Regions from separate parts of the Metasolibacillus sp. FSL K6-0083 genome, predicted to be linked through region 1. Evidence: riboswitches for the same ligand, from Rfam matches in the RefSeq annotation. Region 1 holds a riboswitch; each other region holds the start of a gene.
What was found. Region 1 has a riboswitch for thiamine pyrophosphate ahead of thiT (energy-coupled thiamine transporter ThiT). Riboswitches for the same ligand answer to the same signal wherever they lie in the genome.

Region 1 (8,106 bases):
GGGAGATGTGCAGCAGGCATTTCGGTATGGGGTGGCTTCTGGTAGTGCTACGGCCTTTTCATTAGAGCTATGTACGCAAGCAGAAGTAGAGGAGCTACTGCCGCAAATTCAATTAATTCACGTATAAGGGGGAGAGAAGGATGAGGATTACTGAGCTGTTGAAAAAAGATACGATGATTTTAAATTTAGCTTCAACATCTAAAGAGGCGGTGATTGATGAGCTAGTATCGAAATTAGATGTGGCTAATAGATTAGTAGATGCTAAAGCCTTTAAAGAAGCTATTTTAACACGCGAAGCACAAAGTACGACAGGTATCGGGGAAGGGGTGGCGATACCACATGCTAAAACAAACGCAGTGCGCACGCCAGCACTCGCTTTTGGACGCTCACAGGCGGGTGTTGATTTTGAGGCATTAGACGGTCAGCCAAGTCATTTGTTTTTTATGATAGCTGCCTCAGAGGGGGCGAACAATACGCATTTAGAAACATTATCGCGCTTATCGATGTTATTAATGGATGCGGCATTCCGTGAGCAGTTATTGAAGGCACAATCAGAGGATGAAATTTTAGCACTTATTGATAGTCAGGATCATGAGGATGAAGAACAACCAATAGTGTCAGCAAAGTCAGTAGCTTCACCCGGGGCAAAAATTTTAGCTGTAACTGCGTGCCCAACAGGTATTGCTCATACGTATATGGCTGCTGATGCACTTAAAACAAAGGCTGCTGAAATGGGTGTGGATATTAAAGTTGAAACGAATGGCTCAACAGGTGTGAAAAATGCGCTAACGGCAGAGGAGATTGCGGAAGCGACGACTATTATTGTAGCGGCAGATAAACAGGTTGAGATGGCACGCTTTGCTGGGAAGCATGTGATTCAAGTGCCAGTAGCAGATGGCATTCGAAAAACGCAGCAGTTAATTGAGCGTGCGTTAGAGCAAGATGCACCTATTCATACAGCAACAGGAAAACAGGAAGGAACAGAAAAGGAGAAGCGCTCAGGCTTTTACAAGCACTTAATGAATGGTGTATCAAATATGCTTCCGTTTGTTGTTGGTGGCGGTATTTTAATCGCAATATCGTTTATGTTTGGAATTAAAGCATTTGACCCGACAGATCCTTCTTATCATCCAATTGCCGAAGCATTGAACACAATCGGTGGTGGTAATGCATTTGGTTTAATGATTCCAGTATTAGCGGCATTTATCGCGATGAGTATTGCAGACCGACCAGGCTTTGCACCGGGGATGGTTGGTGGCTTCATGGCAGCAACAGGTGGGGCAGGTTTTTTAGGTGGTTTGATTGCAGGGTTTTTAGCGGGTTATTTAGTGCTTGGTCTGAAAAAAGTATTTGATAAATTGCCTACGTCACTAGAAGGAATTAAGCCTGTACTGCTTTATCCTCTATTTGGCATTTTATTTACAGGACTTATTATGATGTACATTATAATTGAGCCTGTAAAAGGGGTAAATGAGGCAATTACATCGTGGTTATCTAGCCTCGGGACAGGAAACTTAGTTATGCTTGGTTTATTGCTCGGTGGTATGATGGCAGTTGATATGGGTGGACCGATTAATAAAGCGGCCTTTACATTCGGTATCGCTATGATTGATGCGGGAAATTTTGCACCACATGCAGCAGTAATGGCAGGGGGTATGGTGCCACCATTAGGTTTAGCACTTGCGACAACATTTTTCAAACGCAAATTTTCCAAAAGGGAAAGAGATGCAGGGAAAACATGCTATATTATGGGCGCATCTTTCATTACAGAGGGCGCAATTCCATTTGCAGCAGCAGACCCAGTCCGAGTGATTCCAGCTTCAATTATAGGTGCAGCAGTAGCAGGGGCATTAACGATGATATTTGGTATTGGACTTCCTGCGCCACATGGTGGTGTATTCGTTTTCCCTGTTGTTGAAGGAAACCCAATCCTATACTTGCTAGCAGTAATAGTAGGTTCCATTGTCACAGCGCTTATTGTTGGCTTATTGAAAAAGCCAGTAGCTGAATAACTAGATATGCATTAGTTAACTACTTTCAGTAATCCACTAAAACGTATTGAAATACAAAGCGATATTCAGTACAATGAAACTGTTCTAACAAATAAATCATCATATGACCACAAGGGGAGCCGATTAAGTCGGCTGAGATTGTACACTCGTTGTACTGACTCTTTGAACCTGTAAGTTAAAGCTTGCGTAGGGATGTGGATAGAAACCGACTTCTAAGCGATGTTAGGCTCTGTCCTAACATTGCTTTTTTGTTTTCTATTCTTCCTCTTGGTTCCAATGAACAAAAGAAAGGAGACTTGTTATGAACAATAAAAATTTAGTAATTTTAATGGAAATCGCGATTATGGCAGGACTTAGCTTTATTTTAGGCAAGCTGGCATTTAGTCTTCCACAGGGCGGCTCAATAAGCTTTGGCATGCTACCAATTGTATTAGTAGCGTTTAGACATGGTGTACTTGCTGGTATGGCAACAGGATTTCTTGAGGGGATAATCAGTGCGATGATGGGCGGCTATATTTTGCATTGGTTTCAGGCCGTTTTAGATTTTGGGCTAGCCTCAACGGTAGTTGGTTTGGCAGCAGTAATGCGCAAGCCACTATTAAATGCGCTTCATGAAAAAAATAAAAAAGCGATTACACAATATATGACGATAGGCGTTTTGCTCGGTGCTACTCTTTCGTTTATTACGCATGTGTTATCAGGTGTTGTGTTCTTCTCTCAATATGCAGGAGACCAAAACCCATGGATTTACTCAATTATTTATAATGCAACACATATGATTCCGTCTGCTATTTTAACAATAATTGTAGGCTCTTTATTGTTTTCAACTGCGCCAAGACTATTAAAGGTAGCATAAAGTAAAATATCAAGGGGGTATCTGAAAAATCATTTTGAGACGACCACTTTGTACCGAAAGCGAAGCGATAGGTACAGCATTTTAGCGAATATTTGATATAGAGGTAGGGAGGCTGTCCAAAAAGCCGTGCATAGCGGGCATTTTGGACAGTAGCGATGATGTTTCACAAAATGTTGATTCCTATAAAGTGAACCTTCAATCAGTGGGGGCTTTGCCCCCCACTGATTGGTGATAGAGGAACACAAGCTAGGATCTTCGCATCCTGCGAAAACGCTTGTGTGACCAACATCGTGTTGGCCTCATTCTTAGTTTTTACAGGCTGTTTGATCCCCCACTTAAACATCCTGTTTTTATCTGCTGTTTTGAAGTGGGGGTCTTACAGCCTGCTTCTGCGGTTACTCGTCGCAAACAAATTTGTTAATACGCGATAAACAGAAAACGCCTCTTTTAAAAATGGGATGGACATTGGTTTTAGCTGCGCTATCCTTCAGTAAAAGGGAAGCGATGAAAACATCGATTTCAATGCGGTGTCAAAATAAAATAGACTTTTCGGACAACTCCCTTTGGTAGTTGATGAAAATGAATGAAATTTTCAGCCAAGAGCTATAGCAATAAGCAGTCCAAAGGATATTGAGCAAATTAGGATAATTGGGACTAATAGAAGACCTATATATCTTAATAATCTACTCCCTGTTTTCATTTTGAAGCCTAAAACCCCCACTACAAAGCTCAAGATAAAACAAAGCAGTCCTACGCCACAAAATATATAAAACAAGGTTACCTCCCAAGTAGTAAGAGGCGGTGGTCCTCCAGGCGTAGCTATACTTCTATTCCACCCTACTGACACACTTGAAAGAATAAAAAATAGCATGCCTAAAACTGCAAGAATTATTGAATATATGGAAAGCCTATTCATAAAAAAACCTCCTAATCAAACCATTTATAATTGATGATTTTAGCAAAGAAGAAAGGGCTGTCTCAAAAATCGAGCTTCTCCTCAGTACAATGAAAAATTAGCTTTATGCTTATTTTAAATTTTACGCCTTGGCATAATTGATTTGAATAAGCAATACCAAAAACGACCAAAATACCGACTTAGCACGGTTGCTTCCTAAAGCGTTTCTTTTAATAATGCTTTAATACGTCGTTTCTCCGCATACATACTTTGATAAATCCAAAGACCTTGCTTATAAAAAATATCAGCAGATAAACGAAAGCCTAAAGAAAGGGCAATTACGTGAAATAATACGGGCATGTAAAAAAGAATATCGATTAACCAACTTGTTTGAAGGTGGCAATATTTCACTAGTAATACATACACTAAATGCAAAAGAGTAGAAAGGAAAACTAAAATACCCAAACCAATTACTATCGAAGTATAAAATGGGACGTATTGAAATGAGGAAGTATAACGTAAAAAGCTTCCCAATAATACAAAGCAAAAACTTAGTAACGCAATACTTAATAACCTTGTTTCTGTCATTTTAAAATTATTAAGTAATAACTTAACAATGATAGATGTTAAAATGAAAATAGGGATGATAAATAATACAAAATAAATAGCTAAGCTTGTCATTGCATCACCTCATGCGTTTGAGTAAATGCTTAATTATTAAAATCTTCAGAAAATTTATAATTTTGTTGGTGGAAGTCCAATATACAATTTATTTGTACATTTGTGGTATAGTAATTAAAGATTTTCTTTAAAGGAAGGGCGTTTAAGATGATTGTAACTACTCAAGAAGAATTAGATGCGTTTAAAAAGATTGGTCGTATCGTCGCGGAAATCCGTGAGGCGATGAAATCTGCTACGAAGCCAGGTGTTACAACAAAAGAACTAGATGAAATAGCTGGACGCATGTTTGAGGAGGCAGGTGCGCTGTCTGGACCTAAAGGAGAGTATGATTTCCCGGGGTATACTTGCATTAGTGTGAATCACGAGGTTGCACATGGTATCCCTGGTGATAAAGTAATTCAAGAGGGCGATTTAGTCAATATTGATGTATCAGGCTCCTACAACGGCTATTTTGCAGATACAGGCATCTCTTTCGTTGTTGGTGAAGGCTATGCCGATAAGGAAAAATTGTGTACTGTAGCAAAATCTGCTTTTGAACGTGCAATGACGAAAGTAAAAGCAGGTTCAAAATTGAATCAAATCGGAAAAGCGGTTGAGCGTGAGGCCAATGCAAATGGGCTAACAGTCATTATGAATTTAACAGGACATGGTTTAGGGCGTTCACTGCACGAAGCACCTGACCATATTTTAAATTACTATGATGCGTGGGATTCAACAATTATGACAGAGGGTATGGTGCTTGCTGTTGAGCCTTTTATCTCAGCGAAGGCAGAGCATATCGTTGAAGCAGGTGATGGTTGGACATTTATTACTCCAGATAAATCACTTGTTGCACAAATTGAGCATTCTATTATTGTGACAAAGAATAAACCAATAATTTTAACAGAGCTAGAAGATTAAAGAAATAGGGGCTGTATGAAAAGCGTATGAATAAACCGCTTATCATACAGCTCTTTGCTGTTTTGTTGAAAACATTAAGAAGCTCCCTCTATGCTAACCACATAATTAACATCTAGGACCAATGTTTTTTGCGACGAATAACCGTAGGAGCACGTGTTTTTATACCGATAATAAGGCGACAGATATAGAAGTTTCCAAACCCTACAGCTAGCGAGATAATACCTTTGTTAAGCTCATTTCAGCAGGTGTTCAAACATCTGCTGATAAAGAGGAATTCAGTCTTTGTCACTGGACGGCTAAACAGCTTGAAAAAATCAATTATACCGAAGTGTAATTGATTTTTTTACAGCATTAATTATTCTTGCTTTTCGAAAAAATAAGAGAGGCGACAAGCACAGCGTTTAAAAATAGCGCCGCAGCTGTTACAAATAGCTCTTCAAACCCATTATGCCATGCAATACCTAAATAGCCCCAAATAAATATGGAAGGTAGTAGCCTATCAAAATAACGATATCGAAAATGAAGTGCCATTGCAGCCCCGATAGTTAATAAAATAACAGCCCATAAAGCATTACTTAACCCTAAGCCATGCCAATTATTATAAACCATCGTATATGAGAAAAAGACATATGTTAAAAATAGCATCCAGCCAAAAAATAATGAGATGGCTACGCGCTCTTGTCGCGGCTTCCTCTTTAAGGAATATGTCCGATAAAGCATAAAGAGCGAAAGAAGCTGTATCATTAATAGTAAAAGCGCGATAATATGATGCTCCGCATGCCAACTGACGAAAAAGCTAATGAGAAAAATATAAGCTAATAGAAGCAATGACAGTTGTATAGAAGTTTGATGGCGTTTGCGTAGAGAGTATATTATTAATCCTATAAAAACAGCTAGCCAATATAAATATACATAACTAGCGGGAGAAAATAATAGGGGTAAACGATTGATGCTGTCCAATGTTGAAAACCCGAATAAATGACGCCAAAATGTATGTATTGTAAAAAGTATTGTTAAAATTGTAGAGCTGAACAAAAATGTAGTTCGAGCCATATAGCGCTCCCCTTTCCGTAAAAAATTATATATCTTTTATTTCGCTCCCACAACTAAAAGACAGGATAGACGTCCAAAATATCATACAGTAGTTGGCACTTTGGACACTGGCTACTTTTTATAGTTTTTTAAATACTTCCACCGCTTACCTATATGCTTGTCGTTCTAAATAGGATAGAATAATAATAATTTACTGATTAAGGAGTGGGAAAATTGAAAAAGTTAAGCGATTTAGATTTAACATTAAGCATGGATAAAAAAATGTATAAAAAGAAACTTAAAGTGCTGCAATATGAAATGCTCAATGCACAACAGTTTTTATTTAATAATAAAATTGGCTTAATTTTTGTATTTGAAGGAATGGATGCTGCTGGCAAAGGTGGCGCAATTAAGCGATTAACAGAGCGTATAGACCCTCGCGGATTAGTCGTGCATCCAATTTCTGCTCCTCAGCCACATGAGCTACGTTATAATTATTTACATCGTTTTTGGCGTAAATTACCACAGCATGGGCAAATTGCGATATTTGACCGCTCTTGGTATGGGCGGGTGCTTGTTGAGCGCCTAGAAGGCTTTGCTACAAAAGACGAGTGGAGTAGGGCATATGAAGAAATAAATAACTTCGAAAAACTCCTAACGGACGGTGAATATATCGTTATTAAGTTTTGGTTACATATCGATGAGGATGAACAGTTAAAACGTTTTACTGAACGGGCGGAGGATCCTTATAAAGCTTGGAAGCTAACAGATGAGGATTGGCGCAATCGAGAAAAATTTAAAGATTACACAGCAGCCGCAGATGATATATTCGCTAAAACTGATAGCAAGCGAGCTCCTTGGGTTTTAATACCTGGAAATGATAAATTATATGCACGTGTGCAAGTATTAAAGGAAACGCTAGCTCATATAGAGAAGGAAGCGGAAAGAAGAGGCTTGCATTTAGTCAATCAATTGGACAATATCCCTCAACAATTTGAGGAAGAGGCAATTGTAGCAGAGGAGCAGGTAAAAGAAACTGTCACTAAGCCGAAAAATGTTGTAAAAAGTAAAAGGCGAAAGTATAAATAAGTAAGGAGTTGTCCGAAAAGTCCATTTTGTGTACCTACCGTTTCGCTTTCGGAACAAAGAAGCCATTTCAAAATGACTTTTCAGGTGGCTCTATTAGATATTAGCCTCATAAAATTGATGCCTTACAGTCTGCCAATATGAGGTAAAGTATAATCTGTTTTTACTTACGAAAAAATTTTTAGGAGAAGGCGCTTTCTTTAGCGATGTATAAAAAATGTTAAAAGATTTTTTAAGCTTATTTCAAAAGAAAGGTGATACGGTGATTACTATTGCGTGTGAACGATGTGATTTACGAACTTTAGTAGAAGCGGACGCACCTAGTTTGGCTGTATTGTTAGCTGAAAATAAATATTTTTGGTCAACATATGAGCCACTACATCATCCTAATTTTTATACAGTGGAAACACAACGCAAAAAAATTATAGAAAGTTTATATTTGTTAGAGGAAAAGCGTGAGTTTTCTTTTGGTATATTTGTAAAAGGAACAAATCGTTTAATTGGGCACATTTCTTTATATGCAGTAAAACAACTTCCTTATTCAAGCGCTTTTATTGGTTATTCAATGGATCAGCATTTTGCTGGAAAAGGCATTGCGACAGAGGCCACAAAAGCAGTTGTGAGATTTGCCTTTGAGCAAGTGG
Region 2 (8,106 bases), 990 kb from region 1:
GGTCAATTCTTTCTCGCGCCATACAACTATATACACAAGAAAATTTCAATCATGTCTCTATTGCATTTGACCGCAATTTAACTGAGATGTATAGCTTTGGTAGAAAGTTTGAAAACAATCCTTTTATCGGTGGCTTTGTTCAAGAAAATATTCACTCTAAATTATTACGCTCTGCCAATTGTGCCATTTATGAATGCTATGTAACGGACGAGCAATACGGAATATTGCAGCAAAAAATTCAATACTTTAAACAGCATATGGACAAGTACCGCTATAATTTCATTGGCTTAATCGGTGTAGCTTGTCGCATTAAGCTAGAACGTGAATGGGCCTTCTTTTGCTCGCAATTTATAGCGACTTTATTAAAAGAGGCTGGTTTCCCTTTGGATGGGCTGTGCCCATATTTTATGAAACCGACTGATTTGGGCAAGCTGCCTTATATGCAACTTCGTTATAAAGGGGAGCTAAGCCGCTATGTCTTCATTCCTCGCTCCAAGCCAATGAGCAATGTACCAATTGGGGCCATATCAAAAGTCATTTGAATGAACTGTTGCGGCAACAAATGCTCGAAGTTGTTCAAAATGAGTCGGTATAAACAAATATTTTCGATAAATTTCTATTAACCGCTCAAATAACTCGAATTGTTCTGTTGCCCATAATGACTTTAAAATATTGCATACATGCTTTGAGGTCATCAGAGCAATCTCAGCATATGGTCCTCTTCTTATTTGATAGCCCTCCTGCCACTTTGTTAAAGACTGGCGAATATGCTGCGTAGAGCCATCGACAATATGAGCGATGCCTCTTTGCACACCAGCCTCTAATTTATGTAATAAATCCGCATCCTGCACTCCATTTATATATTGATAAATTTCTATACATGATGCAATTTCATAATCTTTTAATAATGCAATTATTCGTTTAAACTGATTCGTTTTCGCAAGTGCCTCTATAACATAATATAGAATAAACTCCCCACAATTTTTATTATAAGCCTTCACAATTGTTTCTGGCTGTGGCGGAATAATTTTAAGTACCTCATTATATTCAACCATCAATTCAACAATATGATTGTTTAAACGTTCCTCCTCGATTAAAAAAAGCCCCTGTACCAAAATTTGCTCTGTATCCTTGCGTGATACTGCCTCCTCAAGCAGTATATAAGCAAGCAGTGTTCTTTCCTTTTCTGTTAAAGCCCACTCCCCCTCTTTCCATACCGCTTCAAGTTGGGCTATACGTTTCCTTAGCTTACGAAAATGTCTTGAGCCACTTGTAAAATGAATAATGACATCACTTAAATGTAGAGTTTTTAATTCATAGGATGCCCCACTGCGCTGTGTGATGTGGTTGATTAATTGATGGACAATTGTCGCCACGCGATTTTTAGACATTGCTTGGTTGAGTGCTTTTTGCAACTCCAAAATGAGCAAGGCTGGATTTTGTATATTCTCAATGCCAACTTGCATAAATATGCTATATAATTTTTTAGCATATAGTGTGCTCCAAAAAGATTGATTATCTCGCCAAATTGGATGAATCATCCATTTATTCTCAACTTTATGAACTGCTAAAACCTTCATCTCCTGCATAGGAAGCACCATATCAATCCCTGTTAAAAATCGCAGTAGACCTTGCGCCTCAACTGTTTGATGAAGCGCCATATACTGCAATATATGTGCGTCATGATTATCAAGCATTAAATCTTGCAGCACCTTCGTCACACCTTGCTCTACTCCTGAAAAGGCGGCTACATCCTCAATACAGTAGCCTTTTACTAAAGTGAGTGCTTGCTCATCACTGATTAAAATTTGTTCTAGTGGAAGGAGCTCGCCCCAAATAATAGACGTTTCATTCGAAATTCCTGCAATTGCACGCATGAATGGCTCCCCTATTTTTCCCCCTGTCATGCTATACAGCTGCTCGTCTATTTGCAGCATACGTCTCCCCCCTTTTAATAACATTCTATTTCTACTATATCAAACGTGATGACAGGTTGCTGTAGTTTTTTGTCGGCATCTCTGCAAAAGGAAAGAGGTCATCTAGAAAGTCATTTTTGAGACGACCCTTTTGTGACAGGTCATTGCAGAAGCAGTTTTTTGTGCTGAAAACGAAGCGACAGGTACAAGCATTTTTAGCAAATAGTTAATGTAGAAGCAGGGGCTGTCCGAAAAGATATTCACTTTTCGGACAGCCCCCTATCCTTAATCATACTGCTGTTTTACTGGCTTATATATTTTTGCTTGTTTTAGCAATGTTTTCGGTACTTGGAATGTTGCTGTGACCACACCCGGTAGTCGACCAATTTCGACGCCACCTGTTAAGGTAATACGATTTTTCACCTCATCGCTAGATAAATCTAGTAAGGCTGCTGCCCGTTCCACCGCATTATCCGTTGCAATATTTAGATTGACGCCCGTTCCAACAACCGAAATAGGCAATGCCTCCTCTAGCTGCTTTAATCCATATTCCTCTGCTAGCTCTCGTGCTAAGCGCTTTTCCTCTTTCGTGAATGGCTTTGCAGTATATGGTAAATCTTCTTCATTCGCTAAAATAATTGGTCCGTCGATAGCTACTTTTTTTAGCACGCTTACTTGTAATTGTACAATGCCGGCAACATCTGTCGTATGTCCCGCCATTTCACCATCGCCCTGCATTGCATGCATATCACCGATATAAACACCGCCACCATCCACTTTTACAGGGCAAATAATAGTAGCTCCTTGACGTACGCGGCTAATGTCCATATGGCCATCGGTTTTATGTGAGACTAATTCCTCCTCAGTTAAAATAAACTCATGTGGTGCACCGATTAATGCCGCACCAAAATCACCCGCATTATGTGAATCAGGTAGCGCTTTTGAAGGCACTGTGCCTAACTGCCCTAAAAATGGGCGCATTCTTGCTAACACGCCAACTAAATCAGAAGGCGCTAAACTTACGACAGGATTTTGCTTCGAGTTTTCAGGTATTCGCATATAATGATTAGCATCTAACGCAATTTTTCGCGCACCGTCCTTGCCCACTGTCACACCTAATTGTTCATTATGGTGAAAAGCCATCGTATAACCATTTGTAATAGCAAATGGCGCAGTTGCTGTATCACAAATTGCACAGCGAATTGCCTGTGGTCCGATTCCTTGAACCTTCGTTTGTGGATGTAGCTTGCCGCAGCCAGGGCATTTTACTTTCACAAATGGGTCACCTATGAAACGGTCTGGCAGTGCTTCATCCGTACCAGATGCAGTCGCAATGGACGTTACTTGAATTGATTTAATTTTAATAACAAGTGCATCTCCAACTTCAGCACCCTCTATGTATACCGGTTTTGTTACTTCATGCCCGCCTCGTATTTCAGGTGTTAGCATTGGTCCCCAGCAGCCAGGTGCTGTGTTGGCAATAATTGTCCCGCCATTTCGGAGCGGACCAAGCATCGGCTTATTTGGATCTAATACACCATTCGTAAACTCATTGACAAAAAGCGTTTCTACTGCTTTAATCGTTTCGTTATTCTCATGTTCGATTGGTTGTTCATTCGTCATTAAAGCCACCATCCTTTTATACTTTATATTACTAGTTTAACTAGTGATATATTGGAGTACAAGCATTTACGTGAATTTAGAAACTTTTGTGTGTTAAGCGACTTTTTATATGTCTATATTGACAAGTTGCAGCAAAAGATAACAAGCTAGTTGAACGGTGCATTAATATTATATTCTCAATACTAATCTAGAGATTATTTTATATTAATAATCCTTATCACAATGAGCTGTTTATTTTGTTTTAAAGGAAAGTAACTGTAAGCGGCCACTTGACAAACAATTATGTCTATGATTAGCTAGATACAATCAAATATTCAAATTACTAGGGGAGCATAATTTTGCTGAGAGAGACAAGTCTTGACCCTTTGAACCTGATCTAGGTCGTACTAGCGTAGGGAAGTAATGGTGAAATATGTGCATATATTTTGTTATATACATTAACCCATTCCTTATACTACAGGAATGGGTTTTTTGTGCCTAGTATACGCATATACTCTCAGGTGCAAATTCCGAGTTTCCATGACAAAAATAAGGGTTATCTAAAAAGAAAGGGGCTGAATCTAGAGAGTTCTGAAGACAAGACACAGATTTGAGTAAGGCAAATCTCACAGAAGGCTAGGTATGATTAGGTGAGCTTGCCAAACAAAACAAAGCTCTTTCTGTTTAATTGAACCACCGTATACAAATTCATACGTAGGTTTGAGAGGTAAGGAGTTCATCGCTCCCCCTACTCAATTATATTTTAGTAATGACAAAGGAGAGTAAATTCAATGACATTTTCTGATCGTTTATTTAAAAAAGTGCAGCCTGTATGGAATAGTTATTTAGAACATCCTTTTGTAAAGGGGATTGGGGAAGGGACTCTTGAGAAGGAAAAATTCATACATTATATGAAGCAGGACTATGTGTATTTAATAGAGTACTCTAGAGTTTTCGCAATAGGGAGTACCAAAGCCAATGATTTAAAAACAATGACTATTTTTGCAAATTTATTGCATGGAACAATGAATTTTGAAATGGATTTACACCGTGAGTATGCAGCGAAATTTGGGATTTCCAACGAAGAATTAGAAAATACAGAGCCATCTGCTACAATGACAGCGTATACAAGCTATATGCTTAGCCAAGCACAGTTAGGCGGAGTAGAGAATACGATTGCAGCAGTATTAGCATGTGCATGGAGTTACAATTGGATTGGTAAAAAATTAGCTGAATGGCCAAATTCTTTAGAGCATGAACTCTATGGAAACTGGGTTAAAATGTATTCTTCTGACGGGTTTACTAAAATTGCTGAAGATTGCATCGATTTAATCAATGAGATTGCACAAGGAAAGCCAGAAGATGAACTGAATAAACTAGAAGAAATATTTGTGAAAACAAGTTACTTTGAATATATGTTCTGGGATATGGCTGAAAACATTTCAATGTGGCCAGTAAAAGAATTAGCAAAAATTTAATATTGATTTGGTGTAAATAATAATCGAATGGACAGGAAAAGAATAATTAAATAGAATCTGACCACTAGAGAGGGTGTATTACTACTTACAAACTAGTACATCCTAGTAGAAAGAAGCGGTTCATGAAAATAAATTGATAGATTTCAGACCACTTCTTTTCGCAAGTGGTTTCTCTATTACAAAAAAGGCGGGAATGTTGTGACAAATAATATCGAGAGATTGATGCTTCAAGTAGAAAATCGCAAACAAGAATTGATTGATTTGGTTACTACACTTATAAAGTTTGAAACACCCGCACCACCTGCAAGAAATACAAAAAATATTCAACAATTTATCGCAAATTATTTAAAAAATCTTAATTTTGAAATTGATATATGGGATGTGTATCCAGATGACCCCAATGTCGTTGGGGTGAAAAAAGGAACGGAACCTGAATTATATAGCAGTTTAATTATTAATGGGCATGTTGATGTAGCTGAAATACGAGATGACGAACAATGGTTAACGAATCCTTTTGATCCAATAGTAACTGAAGAGGCTATTATAGGTAGGGGCGTAGCTGATATGAAAGGAGGAATTGCAGGGGCCCTATTTGCATTAAAACTTTTACATGAGGCAAAATTTGAGGTGAAGGGCGATCTCATTTTCCAATCTGTCATCGGAGAAGAAGTCGGAGAGGCTGGTACACTTCAATGTTGTGAGCGAGGATATAAAGCCGACTTTGCGCTTGTTGTTGATACGAGTGATTTACATATACAAGGTCAAGGCGGGGTAATCACGGGTTGGATTACGATAAAAAGTGCTAAAACATTTCATGATGCTATGAGACGAAATATGATTCACGCAGGTGGCGGACTATTGCAAGCAAGTGCCATTGAAAAAATGATGAAAATAATAGAAGGATTGCAAGATTTAGAGCGCCATTGGGCGGTTACTAAGCAATATGAAGGATTTCCACCTGGTACAAATACAATCAACCCTGCTGTTATTGAAGGTGGAAGACAGCCCGCTTTTATAGCTGACGAATGTAAACTATGGATTACTGTTCACTACTACCCTAATGAAACTTATGAAGAGGTATCTAGAGAGATTGAGGAACATATACTTTCTGTTGCAAAGTCGGATCCATGGCTAAGGCACTATCCGCCGACATTCGTGTGGGGAGGAAGTTCGATGATTGAAGACAAAGGCGAAATTTTCCCTTCACTAGAAGTTGATCCGAATCATCCAGCTGTTCAATTATTGTCCTCCTCTCACCAAATGAACCATGGAAAAGAAGCTACGATTGATGTATCTCCTTCCGTTACTGATGGTGGATGGTTTGGCGACGCAGGTATCCCAGCTGCCATTTATGGACCAGGCGATTTTCAAAATGCTCATGCAGTAAATGAATCTTGCTCCATCGATCAACTTATTGCTTTTACGAAAACGATGATTCATTTTGTTTACGAATGGACAAACACCAAGAAAAAGTGACAGAAATGGAGGTTTATCTTGGTATCAACATAAGTTAAAGGGGAACGCGGAAATCAATTGAACAAGAAGGATGAAAGACTTTATGAGTATGGATAAAAAGCATGATTATGTACTGCAGTTTAAAGATGTATCATTTTATTATGATCACCCACACTATATTTTAAATAAGTTAAATTTTCAAGTAAATAAAGGTGAGTTTGTCAGTATTGTTGGGGCAAGTGGAACAGGCAAATCAACAATATTTAGACTACTTGTGGGACTGGAACAACCAACAGAAGGCTCTATTTTTCTAAATGGTTATGAAGAAACGAATCGTCTAGGTAAAGTAGGCTATATGCCACAAAAAGATTTACTTATTCCTTGGCGAAAGATAGCGGAAAATGTTGCTTTACCACTCGAAGGAAAAAATAAGAAATACGATAAACAATTAGTTTTAAATAGATTAAAAGATTTCGGATTAGAGCATGTTTACAATAAATATCCCCATGAACTATCAGGAGGGATGAGACAGCGTGCGTCATTTTTACGTGCTATATTAACTGGTTCAGATTTACTTCTATTGGATGAACCCTTCTCAGCCCTTGATGCGATGACAAAGCTGTATATGCAGGAGTGGCTGTTAGAACAATGGAATCAAACTAAATCATCGATTGTTTTTATTACGCATGATATTTCAGAGGCATTATTTTTATCGGACAAGGTTTTTGTCATTAGTGAAACACCGATTCATACGATTGAAGAAATCAATGTTCCATTAAAGAGGCCGAGAAGCAGACAACAATTAGATGCGCCTTCATTGATTAATTTGAAAAATGAACTAATCGATTATTTTAAAATGAAGGTGACATAATGAAAAGATATATGTATTCTGCCATATTACTTTCCACAACACTTGTGATTTGGGAGATTGTTGCAAGACTTGTTCATGTTTCATTTATTCTCCCATCACCCTCCCAGGTTATTATCAAATTGTGGGAGTTGAAAGACGTATTATTGCAATCCCATCTTCCAGCTACATTTGCAGTTATTAGCATAGGCTTGTCTATCTCTCTTGTGTTGGGGGTTGCAATAGCTATAGCCATGCATTATTCAAAGGTTTTAGAGCAATCTCTCTATCCTTTACTGATTACTTCTCAAACGATTCCAATTATCGCGTTAGCACCTATTTTTGTTCTATGGTTTGGTTATACAATTTGGAGCAAGGTTGTTGTGACGATTTTGATAACCTTCTTTCCGATTACGATAGGCATGTTTGATGGTTTACGTTCTACAGAGAAGGACTTAAAAGAATTGCTTCAAACATTTGGGTTAACAAAAAGTCAAATTTTTTTTAAGTTAGAAGTCCCCTCTGCCTTACCATCGTTTTTTTCAGGATTAAAAGTTGCGGTACCGATGAGTGTTATTGGAGCAGCAATTGGGGAGTGGTTAGGAGCACAATCAGGATTAGGGTATTTTAGTAGAAGAATGATGACTCAATTTGATGGAGCAGGTGTTTTTGCACCAATTGTTATTTTATCGTTCATCGGTATTGCATTATTTATTGTTGTTTTAATTATAGAAAAATCTTTTTTGAAATGGAGAAAAAATTAATGATGAAAAAACGGTTAAGTATCGTTATAAGTATGATGCTTGTA
Region 3 (8,106 bases), 550 kb from region 1:
CTGCTTTAGCGTATAATTCAAGTTTCATTGTACCGGGCATTTCGATAAATAGTCTGTTGTTTTCTAATGAAACATGAATGATTAAATCCGGGTGTTCCGTTAGTGCATAATCACCGACAAGGCGTTTTAAAACATTTACTGGAATGACTCTGGCACGCTTTAATAGAGGTTTTTCCTTAGCAAGTTCATAAGGCTCATCAAAAGCTACTTGCTCGATTGCGTATAAGACATGTTGGTCAAAATCGAAATCTTGTTCTTTATTTCTTAGTACAATAACAACAATATCATGATCGATGAAGCGTCTAAGATGTGTAACATATCCTGGCCAGCCGCCACTATGCCAAATGATTCGTCCTTTTTTCTTGATATCCTCTAAGATCCAACCAAAACCATAGCTAAGTGGTGTTTGGGTTTTTGTCACCGCTGGTGTATAAGCTTCTTTTAGTAATTCGTCATTGATTAAATTTCCGGTGTTTAGAGCACGTTCATAAAGATATAAATCCTTGACAGTTGATTGAATACCACCATCACCAAGTATTCCATCTAAATAAATAACCATTTTGGACTCTTCGAAATCATCAGCCAAAACGTACTCGCCTGCATATACATCATAGACATAACCGTATGCATAATCTTCAATTTCAATCTTTTCTTTTCTAACACCAATAGCTTGAGTGCGAGTCATTTGAAGTGGCTTAAAAATATTTTCTTGTAAAAAGTAGGGGAAACCCATGTTGGTTACACGCTCAACAATGAGCGCGAGTAAAATATAGCCCGTGTTACTATATTCAACACGCTCATTTGGTGCAAATAGACGGTGGGGTTTGTACTTGACTAAATATCTAAGTAAGTCGTCATTGTCTGCGATTTTCGTTTTATCCCAGTATTTCTCAAACAAATCTAAATAATCGGGGAGTCCGCTCGTATGGTTAAGTAGATGTCTAATCGTAATGCCTTCATAAGGTAGATTAGGTATCCATTTCTGCACGAAGTCCTCAAGATTTAGTTTGCCTTCCTGAACGAGTAGTAAAATTGCAGTTGCTGTAATTGGCTTTGAGACAGATGCAAGGTTGAATAAAGATTGTGATGTTAATGGACGTTTTGTTGACAAGTCAGCATTACCAAAAGCTCCTTCGTATAAAATCTCGCCTTTTTTAGCAACAAGGACTGTACCATTTAACAATTCCCTTTCCTTAATTTCATTGAATAAACTTTCTAAGTTAGCCTTTGTGTTAGTCATGATTGTTTTCCTCCTCATCTTGTTTTGTATATGTCTTTTCTACAATGTTACTTAGCTTTGTGATAATCCTTTTGAGTTCTTCCATTTCACTCAATTCCATTTGTGTGTAAATACGATTAATAATTTGACGATTTATTTTTTCTTCTTTTTCAAAATATCGAGTTCCCTTATCTGTCAGTTGCACAAGTATTTCACGTCTATTTTGTGAATTAATAGTCCTCACTAAATAATTTCCATCTTCAAGTTTATTAACAATCTGTCCAACAGCGCTTGATGTTATTTTCATTAGTCGAGCAATTTCTCCAATAGAAATTTTTCCGTAATCTTTAACAATATCCATTAAAATTGTTTGATTCCTAGAAAGATTATCATCTAGTAAAGATTGATATTCTTTTATGATGATTTTATTCATCGTATAATGCATGTCATTTATTTCAGTAACGAGTTCAAATAATTCATCTTTATTTTTTTTCATATTAATAACCTCCTTATATTATAAAGTTTACTTTATTATAAAGTGGACTTTAATATTGGTCAAGATTAATAAAACATTTATATTTATCCGCTTTGCCGTTGAAGATATACAAATTTCCATTAAACTATGTACAAAAACGCTCACTTAATGATGTATAAAATCACTTGCCATCTAGAACTAGATGATTTTTTAAACGATAGGAATTGCCAACGGTAGTGACAACTACTGAGGTTTAGACCAACATGATATTGCCCACTCAGTCGCTCGCACATATGTTGCGGCGGTACTAGACTAGGTCTCCCTTTATCAGCGTGTCGTCTCGCCACTCGCTAAAATCAATCTAATGCATGAATATTATTTCTCCACTTATTTACTTTGTTAAATAGGGGCTGTCCTAAAGCCGTGCATAGCCGGCATTTTGGACAGTTAGCGATGATATTTCATAAGATGTTGATACATATAAACAGAAAACGCCTCTTTTAAAAATGGGATGAACATTGACTTTAGCAGTGTACTCCTTCAGTAAAAGGGAAGCGATGAAAACATTGATTTCAATACAGTGACAAAAAATGGATTTTCGGTCAACTCCACAAATGAAGCGTCCAAAATGTAGTGCTTTAGCACACTTTTTGAACGCTTCCTCACTAAGATATATTAAACTGGTAAATCCAATGATAAAAACTCAGCACGTTGTTGTGCGTGCTTGTCGAGCATAATTTGTTCAGGCTGGATGCCTTGTTCACGTAGTATTTCAATGTTTTGTGCAAGGAATTCATCGCTGCCAACAACGTAGAATAAACCTTCTTTGTCTGCGGCTAGATTTTTCACTTCTTCATAATAGTCTTTGCGATTATCGACGAACTGTGCGATGAATTTCTTGGCAGGTGCAGATTCAAAAATATTTGGGAATAAGAAATCCTTTGTGGAATCGATATTTAGTGAATGAATTTGATTCACATTGTCTGCACGCTCTAAATAATCAAGTACAAGTGGTCTAAAAGTAGCTAAGCCGACACCAGATGATAGCAGATAAATATTTTTATTATCTCTTTTTAGCGGTACATTCGAATGTGTTTTAAAGATTGCTACTTCAGTGCCAATTTCAATATTTTTTAAAATCGATTTGAATTCAGAGCATTGTTCTTTAATGCGTGTTGTAATACCGATTGAATTTTCGTGCGGTAAAGTGGAGATTGACATATGGCGGATGAGCGCGCGGTTTGGCTTTTCTCCAGCATTAAATCCCTTTAGTGCGAAATGGGTGTGCGAGCCTTCTTCCCATGTAAAGCCCTCTGGAAGGTCCAGCATGTATGTTTTAACCTCAGGCGTTTCTTCAATAATCTTATTTATTTTCGTCCAGTAAATTTGCATTATATCTTCTCCTCACTTATTTGTATGTCACTATCTACTATACAATAAGTGATAACTATTCTCAATTAAATAGATTGATTATTTTAAAGAATATTTGACATTTAATTTTAATGCGTTATGATGGATTTGAAATTAAAATATGATTCTTTTTCTACTAGGGGTGCCAAATAATGGCTGAGACTTACTCTTAGAACCTGATCTCGTTAGTACGAGCGGAGGGAAGTAGATGGGAAATGAATTCGTTTAATAACGATGTATTTTGGCATATATTTGCTTACTTCATTCAAAAACGAAACCCTCCTACTAGTGTTCCTTTTAGAAAAAGAACAAATTAGGAGGGTTTTTTTATGAAATTTACTGATGAATTACGTTTAGCAACAAAGGAGAGCTGGGAGAAAAGCTTAAATCACCCATTTGTACAAGGCATTGTGAAGGGGGATTTACCTCTTGAAATTTTCAAAAATTATATTTTGCAAGATATCTATTATTTGAACCATTATGCAAAAATTCATGCGCTGGCAGCGGCACAAGCAGAGGATTTCGCGATTACCGCTTTTCTGGCAGAAAAAGCGCGCAATACCGCACAAGCTGAATTAGGGGTGCATGAAGCACATGCGAAAATATTAAATATTACTGAGGAAGATATGGAAAGTTTCAAGCCAGCACCAACTGCTTACGGCTATACATCACATTTATATCGCTCAACAATGTATGGAAATTTAGCCTATATTATTTCGGCTATGTTGCCATGCTATTGGCTATATGCTGATATTGGCAAGGCTTATGAGCACGCAAATCCAGAAACTGAAATTTATCGCAATTGGCTTGCGACATATGCGAGCGATTGGTTCCAAGAGGCAACACAGGCTCAAATTGATTTATTAAACTCACTTGTGGAGGATATGAACGAAAAAGAAAAAGAGAAGGTGAAGGAACAATTTATTATCGCAAAGGAATATGAACTAGCATTTTGGGAGATGTCCTATACATTTGAAAAATGGTTATCACAGCGTGATGAGAAAGTGAAGTCATAGGTGGGGGATATATTGCCATGCGAATAGTCTTGAAATATTTAGCATTATTATCACTAATCTTCCTTTTAACGAGCTGTCAGACAAAGGAAGGGAATGAAAAGGTTCAACTGTTCTTAGATTGGACGCCAAATACAAATCATACAGGAATTTATGTAGCAAAGGAAAAAGGATTTTTTGAAGAAGTAGGCTTAGACGTTGAAATTATGCTGCCAGGCGAGGTACGTGCGGAGCAAATTGTAGGGTCTGGCAAGGGGCAATTCGGAATTAGCTTTCAAAATCAAGTAACGCAAGCGCGTTCAGAAGGTCTTCCTATTGTTTCAATCGCTGCGATTATTCAGAAAAACACTGGAGGCTATTATACGCCAAAGGCAAAGGGAATTAAAACGCCAAAAGACTTTGAAGGGCATATATACGGTGCATATGGCTCGGAATTAGAAAAAGCTTCTTTACAGGCTGTTATGAATAAAGAAGGTGGAGATGCTTCGAAAATTGAGACGGTACAAGTCGGCAATACAGATTATTTTGTAGCGCTAGAGCGAGACATCGATTTTGTCAGTATTTTTTATGCATGGACAGGTATTGAAGGTGAGATTCGTGATGCGGATATGCATTTTATTAAAACGACTGATTATGCGCCAGAGTTAGATACTTACTCACCCCTTATTATTACGAACGATAAAATGATTGAAGATAATCCTGATACAGTGCAAGCCTTCATTAATGCTGTATATAAAGGCTATGAGTTTGCAATTGATAACCCACAGAAATCGGCGGATATTTTAATTGCTGCAGAGCCCGACCTTCAGCCAGAGCTTGTGAGACGCAGTCAGGAGTGGCTATCTCCTCACTATAAAGAAGGTGCAGAGGCTTGGGGTGTTCAAGAGGCAAGTCGATGGGAAAACTTTGCGGAATTTATGGTAAAGCATCAGATTATCGGTGAAGTAGATATTCAACAAGCATTTACAAATGAATTTATCGCGAACGCAATGAAGTGAGGAAACAGCTATGAGAATAGAAAATATGTGGAAGTCGGTGCTAGCTCTTCTAATCGCAATTACTCTTTGGGAAATAGCAGTGAAGCTGTTGCAGATTGAAGTATGGGTACTACCTGCACCTTCCGTTATCGCAAAGGAAATGTTCATTGTTTTCCCCGCCATTTTCCCGCATATGCTGGCGACGATAAAGCTTGTATTCGTCGGTTTTTCGTCAGCCATTGTGTTAGGTATTAGTGTCGCAACAATGTTACATATTTTGCCGACTGCACGGGAAATCGTTATGCCGTTTCTCGTTATTTCTCAAAATATCCCAACAATTGTGCTAGCACCACTTTTAATGATTTGGTTTGGTCTAGGAGATTTCCCGAAATATTTAATTATCGCAACGACAGCCTTTTTCCCAATCACCATTGCAACGCTTGATGGATTTAGACAAACTGAGCGTGATTTGATGCATTATATGCAAATGATGGGAGCGACGAAAAAGCAAATTTTTTTAAGGTTGCAATTACCTGATGCAATCCCAAGCATCTTCTCAGGAATAAAAATTGCTGCAACGTATAGTGTGATGACAGCCGTTGTAGCAGAATGGCTAGGTGCACAAAAAGGAATTGGCGTATTTATGACGTTATCTGCCTCCTCCTACAGAACGCCACGTGTTTTCGTTGCAATCGTTATAACAATTATTCTGAGCTTGGCATTTTTCGGACTATTTTTAGCACTTGAGAAATGGTTTACGCGCTGGAAACGAAATGAGGGAGTACAATGAGTCTGCACATTGAGCAGCTACATCATTCTTTCGGAGAAAAAAAGATACTTTCCGCTATTTCTTTCACTGCACAGGATGGCGAGTTTGTTTCTATATTAGGACCTTCTGGTAGTGGGAAAAGTACTTTGTTTCATCTTATTGGAGGCGTTTTAAAGCCTGAGCAAGGGCAAATTATGTTAAATGATTGTGATATTACGAGTGAAAGTGGAAATATGAGCTACATGCCTCAAAGTCCGTCGCTTTTTCCTTGGAGAACAGTATTGCAAAATGCAATGCTTGGCAGTGAGTTAGCGGGGAAAGCAGATGAAGCACAGGCGATTGAATTATTGCAGAAGGCCAATTTGGGAGAGATGGTGAACGCTTATCCCCATCAATTATCAGGCGGAATGAAACAGCGTGTGGCATTTATTCGAGCGTTGCAAAGCCCGCAATCCCTTATCTGCTTAGATGAACCTTTCTCTGCATTAGATTCTTTTACGAAAAAAGAAATGCAGCAATGGTTGCTTAACATGTGGGAAGCGTATGACAAATCCATTTTATTCATTACACATGACATTGAAGAAGCCCTTTTCCTGTCGGACAAAATTATTATCTTATCAACAAACCCAGCAACTGTAAAAGCATCTATAAAAATTCCTTTTAAGCGTCCGCGGGATGAGCAATTATACTTGAGCGATGAGTTTTTACAATGGAAGAAAAAAATCGTTGAGGTACTTAAAGGATAATTGGAGGGTGTCCAAAAGGCTGTATATAGCCGACTTTTTGGACACCGATGCTGGTGTTTTTGGGAAATTTAACTCATTGAAATAGAGGGCTTACTTTAAAACGAAAGAAATACAGGATTTAACGATTTATCTGCTACATGAAAGAGAAGAAATGGAAGTATTGCTTTCAATGTACTTCCAACATAAAATTACCGTTTCAAATAGCACTTACTTTAGTTAGTAGCTGTAAAATAAAATTCACCTAGAATTTCATTTACTTTATATTGATCTGGTGCAAGCTCCTTTTCAATAAAAGAAATAATATCTGATTGTTCAACATCGTACATCACTTCAATTTCTTTAGAAAATAGTAGCTTTTCTTTTTGTAGCAAATTAGCAAAGGATGGTCGCTGCTTCGGTTTTAGTTGTTCCGAATTTAAAACTTGCTTTAATCCATCGATGTAATAGTGAAGCGGGCGACCGCCGACAATTCGAACGCCTTTATTTTCTTCATTCATCATAATAACCGTAGGAAAGCCTCGAGCACCTAAGCTTCTAGTAAGAGCAAAATCCTCATTCAATAATTGCTGACCAACCGGTAGCTCAGCTTCATTGACAATAGCCTCTCCATTAAGCCCAAGTTTATTTATGATTTCTGTTAAAACAGATGAATCTGAAATGTTTTGATTAAATGCAAAAAGCGCTTCTCTTGCGCGGCGTAAAAACGTAAATGCCATCGCATCACTGTGCTGCTTTTGAATTATTTTGAAAACACGAGAAGGCGGGTACGAAGATTGAACGGGATTATCAAGCATCAAACTACCGTCAATAGGCATTCTCGAAAATTCGCCAACTTCTCGCCAATGACCAGCAACATCCGCTGGTTTGTGAATTCCGTTTGCAGGGTCGATTGGTCCATCATGCCATTTTTCTAGCAAGCCGCCCATAACTGTATGGAGGTTAAAATAATGACCATATTGCTCTACAAAACGACGAAGCTCAGGTTCAATTGCCCAGCAATGGGAGCAAATTGGGTCGGTTACATAATAAAGATTAATCAATTTTTGTGGTTGATTAAAATCAATCACCTCAATCTCCTCTTCACCAGCTACACCGCAGACACCTGTTTTTAAATCACACACTATATTGTTTTTCAATTCATTTTACCTCCTCTATAAGAATTGGGGCTGTCCGAAAAGTACATTTTGTTTTGCCACCGCATTGAAATGAATGTTTTCATTGCTTCCCTTTTACTGAAGGATAACACTGCTAAAGCCAATGTTCATCCCATTTTTAAAAGAGGCGTTTTCAGTTTATATGAATCTCCATTTTGCGAAACATCATTGCTACTGTCCAAAATGCCGGCTATGCACGGTTTTTTGGACAGCCTCTTAAAACGTTTTCAATGCAGTAGACCAGGCGACAACTTCATTAAACATAGCTTGAACAGTTGCTTCATGAAATGGTGCTAGTTTATAAGCAAAATGTATTATTTGTCTTACAATTGGATTGTAGGTC

Region 2: another riboswitch for thiamine pyrophosphate. It lies ahead of tenA (thiaminase II); the one in region 1 lies ahead of thiT (energy-coupled thiamine transporter ThiT).
Region 3: another riboswitch for thiamine pyrophosphate. It lies ahead of tenA (thiaminase II); the one in region 1 lies ahead of thiT (energy-coupled thiamine transporter ThiT).

What each region holds. Positions count from the first base shown of each region.
Region 1 is NZ_CP152046.1:3,269,718-3,277,823, forward strand. It holds gene pfkB (1-phosphofructokinase) at 1-127, shown strand, start outside; gene MHB51_RS15275 (fructose-specific PTS transporter subunit EIIC) at 141-2,012, shown strand; TPP riboswitch at 2,115-2,222, shown strand; gene thiT (energy-coupled thiamine transporter ThiT) at 2,314-2,868, shown strand; gene MHB51_RS15285 (hypothetical protein) at 3,980-4,444, opposite strand; gene map (type I methionyl aminopeptidase) at 4,592-5,344, shown strand; gene MHB51_RS15295 (hypothetical protein) at 5,696-6,397, opposite strand; gene MHB51_RS15300 (polyphosphate kinase) at 6,647-7,465, shown strand; gene MHB51_RS15305 (GNAT family protein) at 7,680-8,106, shown strand, end outside.
Region 2 is NZ_CP152046.1:2,277,232-2,285,337, forward strand. It holds gene MHB51_RS10560 (hypothetical protein) at 1-542, shown strand, start outside; gene MHB51_RS10565 (hypothetical protein) at 528-1,937, opposite strand; gene MHB51_RS10570 (acetamidase/formamidase family protein) at 2,202-3,539, opposite strand; TPP riboswitch at 3,854-3,954, shown strand; gene tenA (thiaminase II) at 4,310-4,996, shown strand; gene MHB51_RS10580 (acetylornithine deacetylase) at 5,195-6,472, shown strand; gene MHB51_RS10585 (ABC transporter ATP-binding protein) at 6,561-7,322, shown strand; gene MHB51_RS10590 (ABC transporter permease) at 7,322-8,062, shown strand; gene MHB51_RS10595 (ABC transporter substrate-binding protein) at 8,065-8,106, shown strand, end outside.
Region 3 is NZ_CP152046.1:2,723,546-2,731,651, forward strand. It holds gene MHB51_RS12795 (serine hydrolase domain-containing protein) at 1-1,240, opposite strand, end outside; gene MHB51_RS12800 (MarR family transcriptional regulator) at 1,233-1,715, opposite strand; gene MHB51_RS12805 (dihydropteridine reductase) at 2,370-3,086, opposite strand; TPP riboswitch at 3,233-3,324, shown strand; gene tenA (thiaminase II) at 3,434-4,120, shown strand; gene MHB51_RS12815 (ABC transporter substrate-binding protein) at 4,138-5,115, shown strand; gene MHB51_RS12820 (ABC transporter permease) at 5,126-5,884, shown strand; gene MHB51_RS12825 (ABC transporter ATP-binding protein) at 5,881-6,609, shown strand; gene MHB51_RS12830 (DsbA family protein) at 6,822-7,745, opposite strand.